Regions from separate parts of the Tessaracoccus yangjingae genome, predicted to be linked through region 2. Evidence: riboswitches for the same ligand, from Rfam matches in the RefSeq annotation. Region 2 holds a riboswitch; the other holds the start of a gene.
The links. Region 2 has a riboswitch for FMN ahead of ACZK5D_RS02395 (ABC transporter permease). Riboswitches for the same ligand answer to the same signal wherever they lie in the genome.

Region 1 (4,811 bases), on a different contig from region 2:
TGCCCGCGCAGGTAGATGAGCAGGCCGCGGCCTTCGGCTGCGATCCTGGCCAGCGCGAGGTCGAGTTGGGGTCCGCAGTCGCAGCGGGTGCTGCCGAACACGTCGCCGGTGAGGCATTCGGAGTGGACGCGGGTCAGGACTGGTTCGGGGCCGGTGAGGTCGCCGAGCGCCAGGGCCACCTGTTCCTCGCCGTCGAGTTTGCTGCGGTAGCCGAGCGCGCGGAAGTCGCCGTGTCGGGTGGGGAGCAGGGCCTCGGTGACGCGCTCGACGAGCTGCTCGGCGCGTTCGCGGTGGGCGGCGAGGTCGTCGATGGAGATCATCGCGAGGCCGTGTTGGTCGGCGAAGTCGCGGAGCTGCTGGCCGCGTTTCATGGTGCCGTCGTCGTTGACGATCTCCACGAGGACGCCCACGGGCTGCAGCCCGGCGAGCCTGGCCAGGTCGACGGCGGCCTCGGTGTGTCCGCGGCGTGCCAGCACGCCGCCCTCTCGGTAGCGCAGCGGGAAGACGTGGCCAGGGCGGGTGAGGTCTGCGGGTTGCGTGTCGGGGTCTGCCAGGACCTGGACGGTGTGGGCGCGGTCGGCGGCGCTGATTCCGGTGCTCACGCCGTGGCGGGCGTCGACGGTGACGGTGAACGCGGTGCGGTACTGGTCGTCGTTGTCGCGGGTCATCAGCGGAATCTGCATGCGGTCCAGCAGGTCTCCGGGCATGGGGGCGCAGATCACGCCGCTGGAGTGCCGGATTGTGAAGGCCATCAGCTCGGCGGTGGCCTTCTCGGCGGCGAAGATGATGTCGCCCTCGTTCTCGCGGGACTCGTCGTCGACCACCACCACGGCCTGCCCCGCGGCGATGTCGGCGATTGCCCGCTCGATGGTGTCCAGCCGGATCATTGCGTGACCAGCCGCTCGACGTATTTGGCGATGATGTCGACCTCCAGGTTGACAGGGTCGCCAACCTGCCGGAGGCCCAGGGTGGTGCGGGCCAGGGTCTCAGGGATCAGACCGACGGTGAACGTCCCGGCCTCGTCGTCGACCTCGACGACCGTGAGGCTGGTGCCGTCCACGGCGATCGATCCTTTCGCTACAACGTAGCGGGCCAGCGCTGTGGGCAGTGAGAACGTGACGGTGTCCCAGTGCTCGCTCGGCTCGCGGGACACGACGTGGCCGGTGCCGTCGACGTGTCCCTGGACGATGTGGCCGCCGAGACGTGCGGTCGCGGTGACCGGACGTTCGAGGTTGACAGGGCTGCCTGGTACGAGGGATCCGAGGGAGGTCTTGTCGAGGGTCTCCTGCATCAGATCGGCGGTGAATGCGGCGCCGTCGAGGGTCACGACGGTCAGACAACAGCCGTTGACGGCGATCGACTCGCCCGGGGCGGCGTCGCTCGTGACCAGGGGCCCGGCGATCGTCAGACGCAGCGCGTCAGGGTAGGGCTCGAGGGCCACCACGTGGCCCAGTTCTTCGACGATTCCGGTGAACATCAGCATTCTCCTTCGAGGGTGGTTCGGCGCAGGGTGAGCCGAAGGTTGGCCTGGTCGCCAGGGTCGAGCGGGGGGAGGAGGGTGACGTCGATGAGGGTGAGTTGCAAGGCGTCGCCGATAGTGGTGATGCCGAGGTCGCCGATCACGGGGCTGCCGGCTCCCAGCAGGGTCGGCGCCACGTAGGCCACCACCTCGTCGATCAGGCCCTCGTGGAGGAACGGGGCCGCCAGGGTGGGGCCGCCTTCCAGGAGCACGTGGCGCCGCTGAAGCCGGTGCAGTTCGGCGAGCGCAGCCCGTGGATCACGGGTGCGCAGGTGCACCGTCTCGCCAGCATCGTCGAGCACCCGACTTCCCGGCTTCGGCTCGCGCAGCCCCATGACGACGCGCAGTGGCTGGGTCCCGAGAAGGGCGCCGTCGCGGTGGCGGACCGTGAGGTGTGGGTCGTCGACGGCCACAGTGCCGGTCCCGGCGAGGATGACGTCGCAGCGTGCGCGAAGCCGGTGCGCGTCTGCACGCGCGGCGCGCGAGGACACCCAGCGTGAACTGCCGTCAGCGGCGGCCGTGCGCCCGTCGAGTGTCGCGGCGAACTTCCACGTCACGTACGGCCGACCCCGGGTGACAGCGACCGTCCACTGGCGGTTCACCTCAGCCGACTCATCGGCGAGCACCCCGCCCTCGACGTCGACGCCCGCGTCACGCAGCCGCCCGGCGCCGCCCGCCGCCTCCGGATTGGGATCAGCTTGGGCGAACACCACCCGACGCACCCCGGCCGAGATCAACGCCTCGGTGCACGGCCCGGTCCGGCCCGTGTGGTTGCACGGCTCGAGCGTGACGACAGCAGTCGCCCCCCTCGCGAGGTCGCCGGCTGCGGCGAGCGCGTCGACCTCAGCGTGCGGCGTGCCCGCGCCGCGGTGGTGCCCCTCGGCGATGGGACGACCCTCAGGTGAGAGCATCACGCAGCCCACGCGCGGGTTCGGCCCGAACGGTGCGTCGTCCATGACGGCCAGGTCGAGGGCGCGTCTCATGGCAGCCAGTTCTGCCGGTGATTCGGTCACGGCGCCCCACTTCCCATTTCGGGCGCGTTCGGGGGCAACACGATCAGGCGGCAGGTACGCTGCCGCTGACCGTAGCGTGCGCTTCCCATCCGGACTTTGACCGTCGGTCCAGGAGTTCCACCTGGTCAACCGGCCAACAAGTTGGCCGGGTCGCGGACTATCACCGCCGGTGCGGAATTTCACCGCCCCCAGAGCACGCATACGTGTATCTCCGGGCAAGGATGCATCCGCGAGCCCCGGCAGTCAATTCCGAGAACGTCAACCGTGGCGGGGTGACTCTGATGTGGCTGCTGTATCTCTACGCAAGTCCGGGCTTCTCGGAGGAGTTGGGCGGCTACTCATAGCCCGCTGATGAGGGGGGCCTTGCCGAGCGGGGTGCGGGCAAGGTCGTGAACTGCGGTGAAGCCCATGTGGATATCGTCGCTGACGCCTGCGGCTGCGAGTCCGGCTCGGAGTCGGCGGGTGATCTGGTGGAGGTCCACCTGTTGGTCGGGGTCCACGATTCGTACCGTGATCCCCTCGTTGGTTTGTTGGACCTGCCAGCCGTGGACGGCTACCGGTTCGAGGGCGTCGTGGAACACGCCGGGCTGAACCTGCACGGGTTCTCCGGTCTTGCTGTGCATGCGGAGGGTCGCTTCGGTGCGGCCGGCGACGGTGTCGAGGCACCGGAAGGGTAGTCCACACTTGCAGGGTTGGGTGGCCAGCCGGATGGAGTCGGTCAGTTCGTAGCGGATCAGTGGCAGGGTGCGGCTGAAGAGGACGGTGGCCAGGAGACGGTCGGCCAGTTGGCCGTCGGGGACGGGCCGGTAGGTGTTGTCGACGGGTTCGATGATGACGAAGTCCTCGTACAGGTGCATCGAGCCGTGGCTGCAGGTCGAGGCGATGGTGGCGGTTTCTGTGGCGGCGTAGGTGTTGATCACCTGCACGCCCCAGGCGTCGATGGCCGCCTGACGGGCTGGAGGCAACTGCTCCTCGGAGGCGGTGATCACCTTCTCCGGCGAGATGTGGAGGTTCCCGGTTGTCTGGGCTTCGGCCAGTGGCGTCAGCATCGAGGCGTAACACACCAGTAGTCGGGGCTGGAACCGGTTCAGCGCCTGAACCAGGTCTGCGATGGGCTGTGTGGCGTCGAGTCGGAGGGTGGGGACCAGGGGGTTGCGCAGGGAGGCGCCGACAACCGCTGACTGGTGGGCGGGGTTGCGGGTGGACACGATCGCGGTCGGCACACGCCGGCGTGGACCGACCTTCACCTGGGCCCAGTCGTTGACGCGGGCGTAGGAGGAGAGGATGCGGTGTCAAGTTCCGGCTTTGATGGAGGCATGGATTGCACGCTCGGGCTCGTCGAAGGGCTGGGTGCAGGCCGTCGCGTGTGCTCTGGCGCTGTAGTGGGCGGTCTCGTATTCGACGGGTGGGATCAGGCCGATCTCTCCGTGGAGGCGCCGATGGTTGTACCAGTGGACCCATTCGACCACCGCGATCTCGAGGTCGTCGATCGAGCGCCAGGGGCCGCGATTGCGGACGAGTTCGCCCTTGAACAGGGAGTTGAGGGCCTCGGCCATGGCGTTGTCGTAGGAGTCGCCGCGGGAGCCGACCGAGGCGACTGCTCCTGCCTCGGCGAGCCGTTCGGTGTAGCGGATGGCCACGTATTGGGTTCCTCTGTCGGAGTGGTGGACGAGCTGGCTGGTGTCGTGTCCGTCGCGGGCCCGGGTCCACAGGCCCATCTCGAGGGCGTCGAGGGCCAGATCGGTGCGCAAGCTGGTGGAGACCTGCCAGCCCACGATGCGGCGGGAGAACACGTCGAGGACGAAGGAGACGTAGACCCAGCCGGCGAAGGTGCGCACATAGGTGATATCGGCGACCCACAGCTGGTTCGGCGTGTCGGCGCGGAACTGGCGCTCGACCAGGTCGGGGCGCAGGTCCGGCCCGTTGCCGGGCTGGGTGGTGCGGGGGCTCTTCGAGCGGATCAGGCCGCGTAACCCCAGCTCGCGCATCAGCCGACGGGTGGTGCATCGTGCGATCAGGCCGGAGCCCGTCGGGTGGCAGGCGTGCCCGGCGATGCCCTCGCGAACCAGCTGCGCATGGACCTTGCGCACCCCGTACACGCCGTAGTTGTCGCGGTGCACGCGGGCGATCTCGACCCTCAACTCCTCATCGCGCACCGCGCGCGGCGAGGGTGGCCGCGACCGGGCGGAGTAGTACGTCGACGGGGCGATCTTGGCGCCGGCCTCGGTGAGGACCTGACAGATCGGCTCGACCCCGACCTCGCGCCCATCGACCACGTC
Region 2 (4,811 bases):
TCGGAGTACACCACCTCGACGAGGACCCCCTCGTCGCTCAGCAGCTCCTCGCAGCCCTCCTCGAGGGCCACCCCGTCATCCCGCACCACGATTCCGCGCATGGCCACCACCCTAGGCGAGATCCACGTACGGGTTCGCCGGGGCCTGCTCGATGACGCCCACCTCGACGAGGAAGTCGGCCATCCGCCCGAACGCCGCGGTGTCGAGCGACACGTCGACCTTCCCGTCCCTGGTCCAGAGTCCTGTGGTCGCCTCCAGCACCTTCGCGGCGGACTCCCGCTGCGCCGGGTCGGCGAGCGCGGGCACCTGCTCGGCGGTGGCGTCCAGCGCGGCCTCCGGATCCGCGATCACGGCCTCCTGCGCCTCCCGCATGCCGGCCGCGACAGCCGCCAGCACGTCGTCGGACACCTCGGTGCCGACGGTGACGAGGCTCGGCCCCACCAGGCGCGGCGACGCCGGATCCGAGATGGGGATCGAGATCACCTGCTCCCCCTGCGCCTGGAGCTGAACCAGCTCGTTGTTGCGGAAGCCCATGATGAAGTCCACCTGCCGGGCGGCCAGCGCCGAAAGCTGCGTGTAGCCGATGTCCATCAGCTTCACGTCCGCCTCGGTGAGCCCCGCCTCGTGCATCGCGGCCAGCGCCGCGTAGTAGCTGGACCCGAAGTGGCCGGGGATGCCGAGGCTCCGGCCGGCGAGCACCGCCAGGCCCTCCTCGGCCGAGAGGCCGAGTCCGGCGCCGCCCATCACCTCGAGCGGGTAGGTCTGGTAGCTGGTGGCGAACGTGCGCAGGTCCTGGCCGTTGGCCGCGGCCACCATGGCCTCGTCGGCGGAGGCGAACACGACGTGCTCCTCGCGGGCCAGCACGGCGCCGAACACGTCCTCCTGCTGGCCGTGGTGCCGCAGCGTCACGTCGAGCCCCTGCTTGGCGAACAGCCCCTCCCTCACGCCGAGGTAGAAGGCGCTGAACTGCACGTTGGGGATGTAGGTGAGGCCAACGGTGAGCACGCCGTCGGCGAGCATGCTCCCGCTGGGCGTGGGTGTGGGGGTGGTCTGCGGCCCGGCCGAGCAGGCGGCGAGTCCCGTGGCGCCGGCGACGGCGAGGCCGCCGAGGATGAGGGAACGTCGGGTGATCATGTGGATTCTCCTTGGAGTCGGGCGACCGCGGCGCGTTCTGCGACGTGGACGAGGCCGTGCAGGGTGAGGGAGGTGAGGCTGATCCAGGCGACGACGGCGAACAGCCCCGCCGTGTCGGCCGCCTCCCGGGTGAGGGTGAGGAGCGTGCCGAGGCCGGCTCCGCCCATCACGAGTTCGCCGACGACGGCGCCGGTCATGGTGAGCACCACGCCGCCGCGGACGCCGGCGAGGATGGCGGGGGCCGCCATGGGGCCCTCGACGTGCCACAGCCGCTGCCGGGCCGAGGCGCCGTCGAGGAGCGCGTTCTCGACCACGCGCATGTCGAGGGACCGGAGCCCCACGACGGTGGTGGTCACCATGGGGAAGAACGCGATGATGGCGCACAGCACGGCGATCGGCACGGTGCCGTAGCCGATCCACAGCACCAGCAGCGGCGCGATGGCCACGAGCGGGACGGTCTGCGAGACGGCGACGAACGGCTCGATCACCGCGGCCAGCAGCCGCGAGTGCGTGATCACGATCCCCAGCGGGATGGCCACGGCGACGGCGAGGACTGCGCCGAGCAGCGCGGCACCCAGGGTGGGCGCCAGGTAGCGCAACGCCACGCCTGTGGTGGCCTGGGTGACCATGCGCGAGACGACGTCGACCGGGTTGGGCAGGTACAGGGGGGCGATCAGGCCGGTGGCGGTGACGCCCCACCAGAGGAGCAGCACGACGGCGAACGCCGCCATTGTGGTCTTCCACCGCCCAGCGGTGGGCCTGGTGCGGGCGGGGTAGGCGGACCACACGCCGAGATGCGCGAGTGTGCGCGCCCGCCGCCGCTCCTGGATGGTCATCGTCCCGGTCCTTCAGTCAGGTCCGGGGTACGCGCAGGGACGACGGCATGCATGCGCGCACGGAAACGTGCGCGCGCCGTCGCACACGCGTGTTCCTCCCATCCAGACTCTGACTGTCGGTCTCGGAGTTCCACCGAGTCAACCCTTTGGCCCGGCTGGGCCGCGGGGGTCGCGGACTATCACCGCCGGTTCGGACTTACACCGACCCCGGAACACGTTTGGGTCGATGGTAGCACCACGCTCGCGGGCGGCTTTCAGCCCTTCCAGAACACGGAGCCCACCACGTCCGAGGCGCGGCGCATCAGCCGGCGGGTGTCGTCGACCAGCTGCGACGACTCCCTGGGGCCGTAGCCGAGCAGCACCGAGGTCGCGGCCAGCTCGCGGACATCCGACGGGAGGGCGTCGCTCGCACGGCCGCGCACGAGCATGATCGCGTCGCGCAGCCGGCTCGCCCGCACCCAGGCCTCCTCCAGCCGGACGGCCTGCGCCTCCTCCAGCAGCTCGAGCCGGGCCAGCAGGCGCAGGGCCCCCAGGGTGGAGGTGGTCCGCAGCCCGGGGTGCGCGTGCGCGTGCTGCAGCTGCAGCAGCTGGATGGTCCACTCCACATCGGACAGGCCTCCGGGGCCCAGCTTGAGGTGCCGGTCCCGGGGCACCCCCTTCGGGATGCGCTCGGTCTCCATCCGCGACTTCAGCTTGCGGATCTCGGTGACCTGCTCGGGCCTCAGCCCGCCGACGGGGTAGCGGAAGCCGGCCAGGCCGTCCAGCACCTCCTCCGCCAGCCGCAGCTCCCCAGCGCCGGGCCGGGCGCGCAGCAGCATCTGTGCCTCCCACGTGGAGGCCCACTTGGCGTAGTAGGTGGCGTACGAGGAGACGGTGCGCACCTGCGGCCCGCCCTTGCCCTCGGGGCGGAGGTCGGTGTCGACCACCAGCGCCGGGTCGGGGCCGGGCTTGCCGATGATGTCGGCGAGGTGCCGCACCAGCTCGGTGGCACGCGTGAGGTCCTCGCCCTCGACGCCGTCGGGGACCACGAACATGCAGTCGGCGTCCGAGGAGTACGACATCTCGCGGCCGCCCCACCGCCCTAGGGCGATGACGCCCACCTCGGGGGCGTCCACCCGGCGGCGCGCGAGGACCAGGCCGGCGTCGATGGTGGCCGAGGCCAGGTCGCTGAGCGCCACCTCCACGGTGGCGAGGTCGGCGTCGCCGAGGACGTCGCTCAGCGCGATCCGGCAGAGCTCGGCCCTCCGCAGCGCGCGCACCGACGCGATGGCCTTGTCGAGGTCGTCCTGGCGGCTGGCCGCCCGGCCCATCGCCTCGGTCAGCTCCTCGGCCGCGCGGGGACGGAGCTCGTCGTTGCCGGCCAGCATGTGGATGTGGTGCGGCGCCCGCTTGAGCAGGTTCACCACGTAGCGGCTCGACGACGCGATCCGGGCCAGCCGGTGTGCCATGTAGCCCTCGTCGCGCAGCGCCCGCAGGTACCAGGCGCTGCTGCCCAGTGCCTCGGAGAGCTGCCGGAAGGAGAGGAGGCCGAAGTCCGGGTTGGGGCCCTCGGCGAACCACTCGAGCATCGCCGGGAGCAGCTGGCGCTGGATCTCGGCGCCGCGGTCCGTCCCGCGGGTGAGCGCCTGGATGTGCCCGAGGGCCGCCTGGGGGTCGGCGAACCCGAGGGCCCGCATCCGGGTCTTGGCGGCGTCGGGGGTGAGCTTGAGGCCGTCGGTGGGCACGTGGCTGACCGCGTCGAGCAGGGGCGAGAAGAAGATCCGCTGCTGCAGCCGCCGGACGCGGCGGGTGGAGTCCCGCCACCGCGCCTGCAGCTCCTCGCCGCTGAGGCCGAGGGAACGGGCGATGTGGCGCACGGCCAGCTCGTCGTCGGGCACCAGGTGGGTGCGCCGCAGCCGCCTCAGCTGGACCCTGTGCTCCAGCACCCGCTGGAACCGGTAGGCCGCCGCCATCTCCGCTCCGTCGGCGCGCCCGATGTAGCCGCTCCCCACCAGCGCCGTCAGCCCGGTGAAGGTGCCCCGGACCCTGAGCCGCTCGTCGGCCCTGCCGTGCACGAGCTGCAGGAGCTGCACGGAGAACTCGGTGTCGCGGAGGCCGCCCGAGCCGAGCTTGATCTCCTTGTCGGCCTGCTTGGCCGGGATCAGCGAGATCACCCGCTCGCGCATGGCGCGGACCTCGGCGAGGAACTCGGGCCGCTCCCCCGCCTGCCACACCATCGGCCACACCATGTCGACGAAATCCTGGCCGAGCGCCTGGTCACCGGCGGCGGGCCTGGCCTTCAGCATGGCCTGGAACTCCCAGTTCTTCGCCCACTTCTCGTAGTACGTGCGGCAGCTCGCCAGCGTCCGCACCAGCGGGCCCGCCTTGCCCTCGGGCCGGAGCGCCGCGTCGACCTGCCAGATGGTGCCCTCGGCGGTGTGCGCGGAGCACAGCCGGGCCTGCGCGGCCGCCAGCCTGGTGGCCACGGTCAACGCCTCGTCGGCGCCGATGCCCTCGGCCGGCTCGGCGATGTAGATCACGTCGACGTCGGAGATGTAGTTGAGCTCCTGCGCCCCGGTCTTACCGAGCGCGAGGACGGCCAGCCGGGCCTTCTCCCACCCCGGCACCTCGGCGCGCGCGTGCGCCAGCGACATCTCGAGCACCGCGTCGGCCACGTGCGCAAGCTCCTCCGCCACCTCGTCGGCGAGGGCCAGGGAGTCCGGCGCGGTGAGGTCGCGCACGGCGATCTCGACGAGCGCCACCCGGTTCGCCAGCCTGAGCGCGTCCGCGGGTCCGCGCGCCACACCGTCCTCCAGCCCCACTCGGGCCGCGAAGAACTCCTGCCAGCCGGCGCGGCCCCGG

Region 1: linked by a shared signal. The riboswitch ahead of ribD (bifunctional diaminohydroxyphosphoribosylaminopyrimidine deaminase/5-amino-6-(5-phosphoribosylamino)uracil reductase RibD) and the one ahead of ACZK5D_RS02395 (ABC transporter permease) in region 2 are both predicted to bind FMN.

Annotation. Positions count from the first base shown of each region.
Region 1 is NZ_JBUZNN010000002.1:514,996-519,806, forward strand. Features, by position in the region: gene ACZK5D_RS05300 (bifunctional 3,4-dihydroxy-2-butanone-4-phosphate synthase/GTP cyclohydrolase II) at 1-887, opposite strand, end outside; gene ACZK5D_RS05305 (riboflavin synthase) at 884-1,477, opposite strand; gene ribD (bifunctional diaminohydroxyphosphoribosylaminopyrimidine deaminase/5-amino-6-(5-phosphoribosylamino)uracil reductase RibD) at 1,477-2,502, opposite strand; FMN riboswitch at 2,605-2,733, opposite strand; gene ACZK5D_RS05315 (phenylacetate--CoA ligase family protein) at 2,871-3,755, opposite strand; one part of gene ACZK5D_RS05320 (IS3 family transposase) at 3,825-4,811, opposite strand, start outside.
Region 2 is NZ_JBUZNN010000001.1:505,223-510,033, reverse strand. Features, by position in the region: gene ACZK5D_RS02405 (MDR family oxidoreductase) at 1-101, opposite strand, end outside; gene ACZK5D_RS02400 (ABC transporter substrate-binding protein) at 112-1,134, opposite strand; gene ACZK5D_RS02395 (ABC transporter permease) at 1,131-1,970, opposite strand; FMN riboswitch at 2,057-2,189, opposite strand; gene ACZK5D_RS02390 (bifunctional [glutamine synthetase] adenylyltransferase/[glutamine synthetase]-adenylyl-L-tyrosine phosphorylase) at 2,225-4,811, opposite strand, start outside.